Regions from separate parts of the Blautia massiliensis (ex Durand et al. 2017) genome, predicted to be linked through region 2. Evidence: riboswitches for the same ligand, from Rfam matches in the RefSeq annotation. Region 2 holds a riboswitch; each other region holds the start of a gene.
What was found. Region 2 has a riboswitch for cobalamin ahead of V9W66_RS12790 (ABC transporter substrate-binding protein). Riboswitches for the same ligand answer to the same signal wherever they lie in the genome.

Region 1: it holds a riboswitch for cobalamin, as region 2 does, so the genes downstream of both, V9W66_RS19105 (hypothetical protein) here and V9W66_RS12790 (ABC transporter substrate-binding protein) in region 2, are expected to answer to the same signal.
Region 3: it holds a riboswitch for cobalamin, as region 2 does, so the genes downstream of both, V9W66_RS11090 (leucine-rich repeat domain-containing protein) here and V9W66_RS12790 (ABC transporter substrate-binding protein) in region 2, are expected to answer to the same signal.
Region 4: it holds a riboswitch for cobalamin, as region 2 does, so the genes downstream of both, V9W66_RS13785 (sirohydrochlorin cobaltochelatase) here and V9W66_RS12790 (ABC transporter substrate-binding protein) in region 2, are expected to answer to the same signal.

The regions. Positions count from the first base shown of each region.
Region 1 is NZ_CP146725.1:4,040,537-4,043,674, forward strand. Features, by position in the region: partial or broken gene V9W66_RS19095 (SpaA isopeptide-forming pilin-related protein) at 1-290, shown strand, start outside; gene srtB (class B sortase) at 359-1,057, shown strand; adenosylcobalamin (AdoCbl) riboswitch at 1,356-1,483, shown strand; gene V9W66_RS19105 (hypothetical protein) at 1,686-2,249, shown strand; gene V9W66_RS19110 (leucine-rich repeat protein) at 2,249-3,138, shown strand, end outside.
Region 2 is NZ_CP146725.1:2,710,669-2,713,806, forward strand. Features, by position in the region: gene pcrA (DNA helicase PcrA) at 1-1,241, shown strand, start outside; cobalamin riboswitch at 1,343-1,632, shown strand; gene V9W66_RS12790 (ABC transporter substrate-binding protein) at 1,739-2,833, shown strand; gene V9W66_RS12795 (FecCD family ABC transporter permease) at 2,848-3,138, shown strand, end outside.
Region 3 is NZ_CP146725.1:2,311,997-2,315,134, forward strand. Features, by position in the region: gene V9W66_RS11085 (DUF4430 domain-containing protein) at 1-324, shown strand, start outside; gene V9W66_RS11090 (leucine-rich repeat domain-containing protein) at 396-1,223, opposite strand; cobalamin riboswitch at 1,313-1,504, opposite strand; gene V9W66_RS11095 (DUF4430 domain-containing protein) at 1,827-3,138, shown strand, end outside.
Region 4 is NZ_CP146725.1:2,946,868-2,950,005, reverse strand. Features, by position in the region: gene V9W66_RS13790 (hypothetical protein) at 1-281, opposite strand, end outside; gene V9W66_RS13785 (sirohydrochlorin cobaltochelatase) at 403-1,695, opposite strand; cobalamin riboswitch at 1,858-2,032, opposite strand; gene V9W66_RS13780 (NAD(P)/FAD-dependent oxidoreductase) at 2,315-3,138, opposite strand, start outside.

The DNA of each region.
Region 1 (3,138 bases), 1.3 Mb from region 2:
AAGTAGAGAAAACCGTGGAATATATCCTGGTAGAGACCAAAGCACCAAATGGTTATGAATTAAGCAGCAAAAAAGAAGAGATCCGCTTTGAATACAAAGACGGAAAAACCAAGGTGATCGAGATCGTAAAAGAGATCAAAAACACCAAATCCCCTTCCGGCAGCACACCGACAGGAAACAGCCCGAAAACAGGGGACAGCACCAACATCTGGCTTCCGATCCTTCTGGCAGTCCTTTCTGCCTGCGGCATTGGTGGCGTGATCTGGTATAAGAAGAAAAAAGGAAATTAAGGAATACGGTTCAGGGCTGCTCGATTTACCGGCAGCCCTTTTTCCAGGAAGAATAATCGGAGGTTTGTATGAGACACATAAAAGAAATCATGATCGTGGCAGTCTGCCTGATGGTACTCAGCTTTTGCGTATGTACCGGTTTTGGCATTTACTTTATGTACCGGGAAGGTGTGCAGGAATATGAAGACCTGCGTACATACGTCAAGGAAACAGATGAGGATGACCACACAGAAGGAACAGACGGAAGCGATGGGAAACAGACCGTGGTTGATTTTAAGGCATTAAAAAAGATCAATCCGGATATCGTTGCATGGATCCGGATCCCGGATACCAGCATTGATTACCCGGTAGTCCAGGGAAATGATGACTCCTATTACCTGACACATACTTTTAAAAAGGCAGAACATGTGGCAGGGGCCATTTTCCTGGATTCCGATAACGATGCCGATTTTTCTGATGACAAGAACATCATTTATGGCCACAATATGAAAGATGGCAGCATGTTCCGCGGACTTCGAAATTTCCTTGACGATGAATTTTTAAAAGAACACCATATCCTCTATCTGTATCTTCCGTATGAAGGGGTATGGATCTTTGTGATCGTAAAATGCGAGTATACACCGGCAGATGGAGATGCTTTCTTACTTGGAACGCAGGAGGAAGTTCCAACGCTACTGCTTTCTACCTGTGGAACAGATGCCTCCAAACGTCTGGTCATATGGTGTGAAAAGCAGGAGGAAAAAGCAGAACAGATTTTTGAAGGGTAAAGCAATTTGAATTTCAGGTCTTTCTAAGACAGAACACTGTCCTGGAAAGGCCTTTTTTTGTTGCAAAAAATGGCATAAAATGGTATTTTTAACGGAATATGACCGCAGAAAAAGAAAAAGATGTTAGTTTGTGCTATCTTTAGAATAGGGTAAAAATGTCGATTTTTCTCGAAACTTGTCTATAAAAATAAATGACGTTTTGTATTATTTCAAGGCAAAATAATTGACAAAATATGGAAAAAAAGTTATGCTAGTAGCAAGGTGATATTGTAGGAATTTTATATATGAGTGGTTCGTCAAAGACTCATATATAGGAAGTTCGGTGAGAATCCGACACAGGAACGCTACTGTGATGAGCAAAAGCTACAAGTCAGGTCTATTTCTATAATATTGTGCATAAGCCCTCGGTTTCAGGGTGGCACGGTATTTTGTGACTGGGTCGTGCCATGAGTAGGGTGCGGCTCTTTTTTTGTAAAACCGTACGTTATTCAGTACATCCCAGATATCAGGATATTCCCAATAAGGGAGAGGAGGAGAAAGGCAGGTCCAGACATGCGATCTGTACGGGACAGAAACCGTTGTCCTAAGGAGAACTGATAAAAGAGTATTTGAAAAAGGAGAACAAACAATGAGAAAAACTTTTAAAAAATTAGCAGCCGTAGCATTAGCATCAGCAATGACATTAAGTTCCAGCGTAATGGCATCAGCAGCAACCATGAATGTTTATGTAAGAAAGTGGACACAGACCAGTTCGACAAATACCTATGAAGGAACTGTAACACCAAATCCGTTTGGCTTGAATCCGGTAGTAAAAGTAACGGGTGTAACTTCTGGTATGACTTATAAGAAAGCACTTCAGATGGCAAAGGATGAAGGATTAAGTACAACATGGAATGGTAATTATTTAACATCTGTTGGATATGGCGATATTCTGTGGGAAAATAATGGTGCAAATCATAATGTAAACAAAGACGCAGCAGGTAATACAATTGGTGCTATTTGGAAGGGAGATTCTTGGATGTGGTATACAGGAGATAATCTTGGATATGATGTTGCAAAATATCCGGAGACTACATTAGGTGAGACATTAGTACCAGCTAATTTAAAGGATGATGATGTCTTTTCTATGGTATTAAGCTATGATCATTCTGAGTTTGCTTGGGGAACTCCGGCAAAAGAGGATAATCAGTGATGAAAAGAAAATATTTAGCAGTTATCTTAAGCCTTTCAATGGCATTTTCGGTATCCAGCCCAGTAATGGCTTCTTCTGATGAAACCCAAGTTATAGAAGAAGTCTCAGAAGACTTATTAGAAGAGGAGTCTTTTGATGACGAAGCAGCGGACACTGATTTTATTGAAGATGATATTGATGAGGTGGCTACAACAGCAGAAGCAACTGATGATTTTGATACTGCACAATTTCCTGATATCGAGGAAGATTTTGGAGATGGAAGCGGTAGTGTTGTTGCAGTAGGTGATGGTGAAACATCTGAGGATGGCTGGACGACATTGGAGAAAGAATCCAGTATTTCTTTTAAGTATGATGAAAGTGATAAGACATTATACTTTAAATGTTCGGGAACAGCAGCATTGCCAGATAATAATCAGTCAGGCAGTACTGCACAGTGGGCTTTAGCGTTAAAAGATAAAACGAAAGAAATAGAAAAAGTTGTAATAGGTGAGGGCATCACTAAGATAGGAAATAATAATTTCAGTAATAAATTGGGAGATTGGCCAAATCTTAAAGAAGTGCAACTTGCATCTACAGTTACAGCGATTGGAGAATCTGCATTTTATAAAGATTCAAATCTTAAAGCAATAAATTTAAATGCAATAGAAGATATAAAGAGCCAAGGAATGGCAGAAACTGGTATAGAGCAAGCTATATTTGAAAAAGACCAAGTTGAAATAGGAGAATCTGCATTTGAAAGTTGCACACAATTAAAGTCGGTATCTGTTAAAAATATTATAAATTGGGGTGAGCAATCATTTTACAAATGCAGTAGTCTTGAATCATTTCAATGTGAAACACCTGTGGAGGAAGTACCATCTAATGTATTTGCAGGTTGTATAGCGTTATC
Region 2 (3,138 bases):
TTGCAGGAGAGATCATCCAGGGGCGCCGCAACGGGAAATTCCAGTACAGGGACTGTGCAGTACTTTATCGGACCAATGCCCAGTCCCGTCTCTTTGAGGAGAAATTTCTCCTGGCAAATGTTCCTTATAAGATTGTTGGCGGCGTGAATTTTTATGCCCGCAAAGAGATCAAGGATCTGTTAAGCTATCTGAAGACCATTGACAATGCCAGTGATGATCTGGCTGTGCGAAGGATCTTAAATGTGCCAAAAAGAGGGATCGGACTCACCAGCATCGGCCGTGTCCAGGACTATGCGGATATGATGAACCTGAGCTTTTACGATGCGCTCCGCGTGGTGGAGGAAGTACCGTCCATTGGCAGGGCAGCAGGAAAGATCAATGATTTTGTATCCTTTATCCAGGGACTGAAAAGTAAGGCAGAGGCCTATACAGTCCGTGAAACCCTGGAAGAGGTCATTGAGCTTACCGGTTATGTGAAGGAACTGGAGGCAGAGAAAACGGAGGAGGCCCAGGCGAGGATCGAAAATATCGATGAGCTGATCTCCAAGACAGAATCCTTCCAGGAAGCCATGGAGGAGGCCGGACAGCCGGCAACACTTTCTGCATTTCTGGAGGAGATCGCACTGGTGGCAGATATCGATTCTGTTGATCCGGATCAGGATTATGTGCTGCTGATGACCCTTCACAGTGCCAAGGGACTGGAATTTCCAAATGTATTTATCGTGGGAATGGAGGACGGTGTTTTTCCGGGATATGCTTCCATCTGGTCCGGTGATCCGTCGGATATCGAGGAGGAGCGAAGGCTCTGTTATGTGGGGATCACCCGTGCCATGAAGGAGCTGACCTTAACCTGTGCAAAACAGCGGATGATCCGTGGGGAGACTCAGTATAACCGTGTGTCACGTTTTGTAAGGGAGGTTCCACGGGAGCTGGTAGATCTTGGACATACCATTCAGGAGAAAAAGCCCAGAGTAGATGATATCGTATCTCCGAAAAGCGCCTATGCCCAGATGAAAATGAATTTCCAGGCAAAAACCAGCCTTCAGAAGAAGGATTTCACCGTTACCAAGGCAGCGAAGCTGGATTACGGAGTGGGTGATACTGTGCGCCATGTGAAATTCGGAGTTGGTATCGTGAAGAATATTGCAGAAGGCGGCCGGGATTACGAGGTAACGGTAGACTTTGACAAAGTCGGCGTGAAAAAAATGTTCGCCGGTTTTGCCAAGCTGAAAAAGATCTGAGAGGGATCTCTCCGGGCAGACTATTTCTGCAAAAAACTGTAAAAATCCGGCCTCAAGGTTGTAATTGGAAAACCGGTATGTTAGAATCAGTATCAGCGTAATTGAATTGCTGTGAAGTGAACAGTATCACCGGCACATATGCTGCCGGATACTGTGAGAGGGAATCGGGTAAAAAGCCTGAGCGGTTGCGGCCACTGTATACAGAAGAAGGGATTTCACATGCCATTGCAGAAACTCATGTGAGAAGGCGAAATCCCGATGTCAGAGAGATTCTGGAGAAAATTCTGATACATCATTCATGATCGGCTAAAAGATGAATGGTGTATCAGTTTTTATTTTGCGGAGTTTTTTCTGAGTCTGTAAGTCAGGAAACCTGCTTGACAGTATGTAAGTGGGAGCTTCCGTACAAAGTGTTCCGTGCAGATTTTATGAAGCCCCATCTTTTCGGTTACCCATAGGCAACAGGAGATAAAACAGGCGAAAAGAGAGGAAATGAAATGAAAAACAAGTATGTATCCACAAGAATCATGGCAATGGTAATGGCAGCGGCAATGACCGTATCTGCAGCTCCGGCTGTTTATGCCGCAGAGAGAGCAGACTCCGAGGCCATCAAGGAAGACAACCAGCCGGCAGCAGAAGACAGTACAGAGTCTGCAGACACCGAAGATTCTTCCGCAGAGGCAACCAAGACAGAATATCCTCTGACCATCACAACCTATGATTACGATGGAAACGAAATCGAAACTACTTATGAAAAAGCACCGGAAAAAGTCCTTGCTGTATATCAGGGAAGCATTGAGACTATGCTCGCACTTGGTCTGGAAGACCACCTGGTAGCTACCGCAGGTCTTGATAATGAAGTTCCGGAAGATCTCAAAGAAGCATTCTCAAAAACAAATTATCTTGACGAATTTACCCCATCCCTTGAAACTGTAACAATGCTGGAGCCGGACATGATCTTATCCTGGAGCTCTCTTTTCTCTGATAAGAATCTGGGAAATGTAACAGACTGGATCGACAAAGGCTGCAGCACCTACTACAACACCAATACTCGTCCGGACGGCGACAGAACACTGGAAAATGAATTCACAGATATCTTAAATATCGGAAAGATCTTCGATGTACAGGACAAAGCACAGGCTATCGTTGATGATGCAAAAGCAGTGATCGACAAAACTCTTACTGCAACTGCAGATGTAAAAGACAAACCAAGCGTAATGGTATTGGAGCCTCTTGGAGATGACATCACAAACTATGGCGTAAAGAGCCTTGGCGGAGATATGGTAACACAGTTAGGCGCAACTCTTGCAAACCCGGATGCTTCCACCGTTGGAAAAGAGGATATCATCGCAGCCAACCCTGACGTGATCTTTGTGGTTTACATGCCATATGCAGGAGATGATCCGGAAACTGTTAAGAACAGCCAGCTTGCAGTGATCCAGGATGATGAGTCCCTGAAGAGCCTTGACGCAGTAAAGAACGGACGTGTTTACCCGATCATGCTCAGTGAGATGTATGCAAGTGCAACACGTACCCAGGACGGAATCGAAACTTTTGCAAAGGGATTATATCCGGACGTAAATCTTGACTGATCGGAGAAAATGCAGTGAAAGAAACAGCTTCACAGAGAAAAAAAGATAAGGTGCTCAGAACATCCATGTATGTGGCAGTTCTCATCGGACTTGCAGGATTCCTTATTTTTTCCATACTTGCAGCCATCACTTTTGGAAATGCGGATCTGTCACTGAAGGATGTATACAGCGTTATCGCTTATAAATTGTTTCATATAAAAAGTCTGTCCGCCTATGCGGAAGGTGCAGTTCATGATGTTGTGTGGCTGATCCGGCTGCCTAGAGTCCTTCTGGCTCTGGCAGTTGGAATGGCTCTTTCCGTGTGC
Region 3 (3,138 bases), 400 kb from region 2:
ACAGCTGGTACAGCAAAAGTTTCCGTAACCTTAAAGAGCGGAAAGCAAGCTTATATCACAGTAACTGTTCAGAAATCTACAGTAAAAACAACAAAGATCACAGGTGTAAAATCTGCCCTTACTCTGAAAAAAGGAGCAAAGACAACCCTGAAACCGGTACGTACACCGTTCACATCCGGTGAGAAGATTACTTACACTTCTTCCAATAAGAACGTGGCAACCGTAAGCAGCACAGGTGTGATCACAGCAAAAAAAGCAGGAACAGCAGTGATCACCGTAAAGAGCGGAAGCAAAAAAGTAACATGCAAGGTAACAGTTAAATAAAGCTGTTATCCCCTGAAAAATAAAAGCGGCATTTTTTCACAGAATGAAATGTGAAAAAATGCCGCTTTTGATCATAAATATTCAACTTTAAAATCAAATTCCTTACAATATTCATCTACTTTGGAACCTTTATAACACCGGATGGTACAGGCACGGTTGATGATCCATGGCCCGATAAAATCGGGATCGTGTCGGATCTCCAGATATTTCATACGGTTACATCCGTGGAATACCCATTTGCCGATATAATGGATATTTGTGGGAAGACAGACATAAGTAAGATTCATACACTTAAAAAATGCGCTTTCGTCCAAAAATTCCAGGGACTGGGGAAGATGAAGTTCTTCTATGGCACAAAAATAAAAAGCCTCTTTTCCGATACGTTTCAGACCTTCCGGGAAATCCACGGAACGGAGATTTTTACAGCGGTAAAAAGCACGGTCCTCGATGAGGGTAAGTGCGGAAGACAGCTGAAGGGATTCCAGGGAGGTACACTGTGAAAAAGCTTCGGAGCGGATCCGGGAAATCTGTGAATCATGGGGAAAGATCACACATCCAAGCTTTCGGTTCTCCTGAAAGGCGGCTCTCGGGATAGAAGAAAGTGCCTGAGGAAGAATGACTTTTTTCAGGGAATTACATTGAGAAAATACGTTGGATCCCATATTTTCCACCTGGGTGGGAAGCAATACTTCTTTCAGAAGAGTGCAGCCCTGAAAGGTTCTGGCGCCGATATTTTTAAGCGTGTCCGGAAAACAGACAGAGGAGATCTTGGTCTTTTTCTGAAAAGCTTCCGACGCGATATATTCAATTGGCGCAGGGATCTTTACATTTGAGGAAAGATAGTTTCTTGCATTGTTTTTGGAAATGACACGACTGGATCTGTAATAAGTACCTGACATAAAAAAGTTTCCTTTAACATAAAAAAAGACACCGCATCACAGGCAGATACGATGTCAAAAAAGAATTCTCCATTTATCATACGTGTAATAGCCGGTAGTATTTCCAAGCAGATCTCCTGACTTATGCAGTCACGTTTATCCCCTTCTCATACGATAAAGTACAATGGTTCACGGATAAACTAAGCAAATACAGTAGCACGTCTGTTGAGGATTCTCACCTTATTCCCTTTTAATCCGGTTTTCTGCAGGAAAAAACTGGAACTTGAAAACGTCTATATTTAATATTTTTGGGTGTCTGATTATTATATCACAGAAAAAGGACAGATACAATTGTTTTCCGGGTTTTCGTTTGACAGACAAGAGGAAATAAACTATAATTTCAGTATAAAATTTCATAGAAAAGAAAGACGTGCAAACAGGTGTGATTCCTGTACATGTAAGTGCGATGCCGTACAGTCGGCGGGCGGTTTTTCTTTCATGTAAGGTAGAAGCATTGGTTTGCGCATAGGAACATCTATCAGGTAACGGAATCCCCTTGGAAAAGAGGGATTATTTTCCGTTACCTTTTTTGTTGCTTTTTTTGTGCAGAGAAAAGGAGGAAGAATGGAAAGTAAGAGGAAAAAGACGCTGTTTAATGTGATCATGGTAGTACTGATCCTGGTCATTGCCGGATGCGGAGTGATGGCAGTGGGAAATCTGAAAGGATGGTTTGATAAAGGATCGGACAGCGTTCTTATGACAAAGAACGTAAAAGGTGTGGCCAATATTCAGAGAAACGGTGTGGGCTACGGCCTGGAAAAAAATGTGGCATTGAGAGCCGGAGATATTCTTGAGACGAAGAACGGAACCACAGCGGAGCTTTCAGCCGGAGAAAACAATACACTTTCACTTAACGCAAATACGAAACTTACTGCGGAATCCGTAGAAAAAAACAATTTGAAACTTACTGCGGATCAGGGAGAGGTTTTTGCGGATCTTACGGATTCTGTGGGAAAAGCAGAGATCGCTCTTGATGAAAATACGCTTACCTTTGAGACAGGAGTCTTTTCCGTAAGCGCACAGTCCGGAAGTGGCGCTGTGTATGTATTTAAGGATGAAGTGGAACTGGCCGGAGCGGACGGAAAAACCACAACCGTAACAGCCGGCGAAAGTGCTCAGATGACAAAAAGTGAGGACGGAAGCTGGAAAGTAGAAACAAGTAAGATCTCAGCAGGAGCATTAAATGAATATATGATCCAGCAGCTGCTGGGATGCGCAGATAAAGACAGTTTATGTTTTACACCGGAGGAACTTCAGAAAGTTCTGGATGACAGAGCCGCAGAGAAGAAAGCAGCTCTTGAGAAGAGTTTAAATTCTACAAACAAGATTCCGAAGACTTCAGAAAAATCGGATGATAAAAAGTCTGCAGATGGATCTGCGAAACAGAATTCCGATACAACAGACGGAAATACCGTAGACACTGCAGGCAGCGGAGAGAACACAACACAGGAATATACACCGGATGCTTCTCAGGATGAGACGGATTCTTCCGGAGAAGACACCGCAGGCAGTGATGGAGATGTATCCGATGACGGCAGTTCTGATGATGGTTCCGGTGACGGGGATTCTCAGGATACCAAGCAGTGTACCATCACGATCCTCTGCGATACCATCCTTAATAATATGGACAATCTGACAGCCGGAAAAGAAGCTTATGTGCCGGCAAACGGAGTGATCCTGGATACCAGTACCGTAGAGTTTACAGAGGGAGAAACCGTTTTTGAAGTACTTCAGAGAGTTTGTGAGTACGCCGGAATCCAGCTGGAATATTCCTGGACGCCTATGTATGACAGTTACTATATTCAGGGAATCAACAACCTGTATGAATTTGACTGTGGAGCACAGTCCGGATGGATGTATAAAGTAAACGGATGGT
Region 4 (3,138 bases), 240 kb from region 2:
TGGATGGTCATTTTACCATCTTTGACCGTGAGCTCTCCTTTTTTGTCATTGGCCTCATTTACATGAAACATGCTGCTGTCTGTATCAAACTCTGCTGTATAAACGCCATCTTCCAGGGTATCTGCTTTGGCTGCATCTGTATCCTTTTCTTCGGAAGTTTCTGCTTCCTCACCGGACTCTGTTTTTGTTTCATCTGTTTTTGCCATCGCAGGCACAGAGCCCAGCACCAGGACTGATGCACCTGCCATTGCAAGAATTAAGTTTACATAGCGTTTTTTCATGATAATCTTCTCCCTTCCATAGATACAGCAATCTGCCCGGAAAACAGTCTTCCTGATCTTTCCGGGCAGTTACATTGATTTCTTATAGGTATCTGAACTCACTCAGATATTTTTATATTTATTACTCTGCGGACTCCTCAGCAGAATCAGCCTCTGTATCTGCTGTTGCATCAGAATCTGCGGACTCCTCAGTGCTTCCCAGAGAATCGATGGCTGCCTTTGTATGCTCTACATAAAGCTTCTCAACTGCTTCGACTCTTCCAAGACCCTCGATCTGGCAGTCAACCTTATCGAAGTTTCCGGATGCTACAAACTGGCTCTTCCAGGAATCCTCATCATCACCGGCCATATCGTTGTTTGCATGGTCTCCGGCAACAACCATCAGCGGACGAAGAACAACGTTCTTGTATCCTGCTTCTTTTACCTTCTCGATAACCTTGTCGCAGGCTGTATCTTCCGGCTCACCCTCTACAGTACCGATGAATGCGTTCTTGAATCCAAGGTTTTCCATCTGTGTCTGCATCTGATCGTATGTAATGTTAGCTGTATGAGATGTTCCATGTCCCATGAATACGAATGCTGTGCCAGCCTCAGCTGCTGCATCCATGCTGTCAAACCCGGCCTCTTTGCAAGCCGCATCTGTGATCGCCTGAGCAACGGCTTTCTTGTCATCGTTGATCACAGTTGCATCGTCTCCAACCTCACCGAGCATTGGCTCTGCGATAGCTACAGACTCGAATTTATCTTTATAGCCATTGATTGCTTCTGTCATCTCATCGTACTCAGCACCATGCATCAGATGGGTAGGCTGTACAACCAGATTCTTAACACCATTCTCTACTGCACGGTCAAGAGCCTGCTGCATGTTATCGATCACTTCATCATCTCTTGCCTCTATATGGTTGATGATGATCTGTGCTGTAAATGCTCTTCTTACAGACCAGTCCGGATAAGCTTTTGCAAGAGCATCCTCGATTCCCTTGACATCCTCTGCACGGCTGTCATTGAAGGAAGTACCAAAGCTTACAACAAGAAGTTCATTCTCACCGATATCATCCTGGTTACGCGGATCGTCCTTGGAAGCATCTCCTGTGTCACGTCCGAAATAATCCGGATCTGCATTCTCACCCTCTACCAGTTCTTTCTGAGCGTCTGTCAGAGCATCCCATGCTTCTTTGGCTGCCTTGCAGTCCTCATCTGTTGTGTCGTTTCTTTCCTGTACATAGATCTTGTCAATCAGAGCTGCTACCTTATCTGCTGCTTTCTGATCTGCATCAGAAGCCTCTGTGGTATCAGCTGCCTCAGCGTTCTCTTCTGTAGCAGAATCCTCTGCTGCCATTGCTGTTGTAGCCGCACCCATAGAGCATGTCATGGAAACTGCGAGCATCAGAGCTAACATTGTTTTTCTTTTCATTTCTTATTGTCCTCTTTTCATGTATTTCCAGAATACTGATATGTACAAAAAAACAGCAGCTCTCTGCGGCCGCCTGCTCACACATGATTCTCTGCGCAATACAAATACATAAAAAGAAGTTCTGTATTGTTATGGAGAATACCGATTCGTAAACCGCGAATCCCTGGATCTCACAATAAGGCAGTTCTCCTGACTTGGTTCCACACTGCTTTCCCTTCCCGGTCTCCCAGTGGTTATAAAAGCAGCTCCCCTTTCACAGTGACGGTATCGTTCCGGATTCTCACCGGATTCTCTTTTGCACATCCGACTGGATGCAACCTTATCATTATAACATTTGCACATATTTTCTTTTACCTGGTTATCTAACTTTTACCACAAACTCGCAAATTTGTCAAGATTGATGTCAGACGATTCACGGTTTTCTGTGATCTTCGCTCACAAAAAACACCTTGCGAAATATTACCAGTGAACAGTAACCGGTTTTCTCCCTGTATCTGTCAGTTATTATCTGAATGCTTTCTCCAATATTCATGCATATCCTGCATAAAAACCAGCCCCTTTCTGTCATCACCCTGATATCAGAAAAGGACTGTCTTTAACAGATAAACTGCTTTGCAGTTTATCTGTTAAAATACTCCTGCTCCAGGTATCTGGCTACGTAGATTCCGCTGGCAGATGCATGGGAAAGAGAGTGTGTCACGCCGCTGCAGTCTCCGATAACAAAGAGACCCTTGTGGCAGGTTTCCAGATTTTCGTCGATCTCAACCTCCATGTTATAGAATTTAACCTCCACGCCATAAAGCAAAGTATCGTCATCCGCGGTTCCCGGTGCGATCTTGTCCAGGGCATAGATCATCTCGATGATGCCATCCAGGATACGTTTCGGCATAACAAGGCTTAAATCTCCCGGTGTCGCAGAAAGTGTAGGTGTTACGAAACTTTCCTCAATACGGGTTTTTGTGCTTCGTCTTCCGCGGATCAGATCTCCAAACCGCTGTACCATAACACCACCGCCAAGCATATTGGAAAGTCTTGCAATGCTCTCACCGTATCCGTTGCTGTCATGGAACGGCTCTGAGAAATGCTTGGATACCAGAAGGGCAAAGTTTGTATTGTTGGTATGCTTTGCCGGATCTTCGTAGCTGTGACCGTTTACTGTGATAATACCGTTGGTATTTTCATTCACGACAACACCTCGCGGGTTCATGCAGAAGGTACGGACCATATCCTCAAACTTCTCAGTTCTGTAAACGATCTTGCTCTCATAAAGCTCATCTGTCAGACGGCTGAAAACCTCTGCCGGAAGCTCCACACGGACTCCGATGTCCACACGGTTGGAAAGAGTCGGGATCTTAAGCTCTGTACATACCGTCTCCATCCATTTACTTCCGCTCCGTCCTGCGGAGATGATACAGTAAGTTCCCTCGTAACGCTCATCTCCTA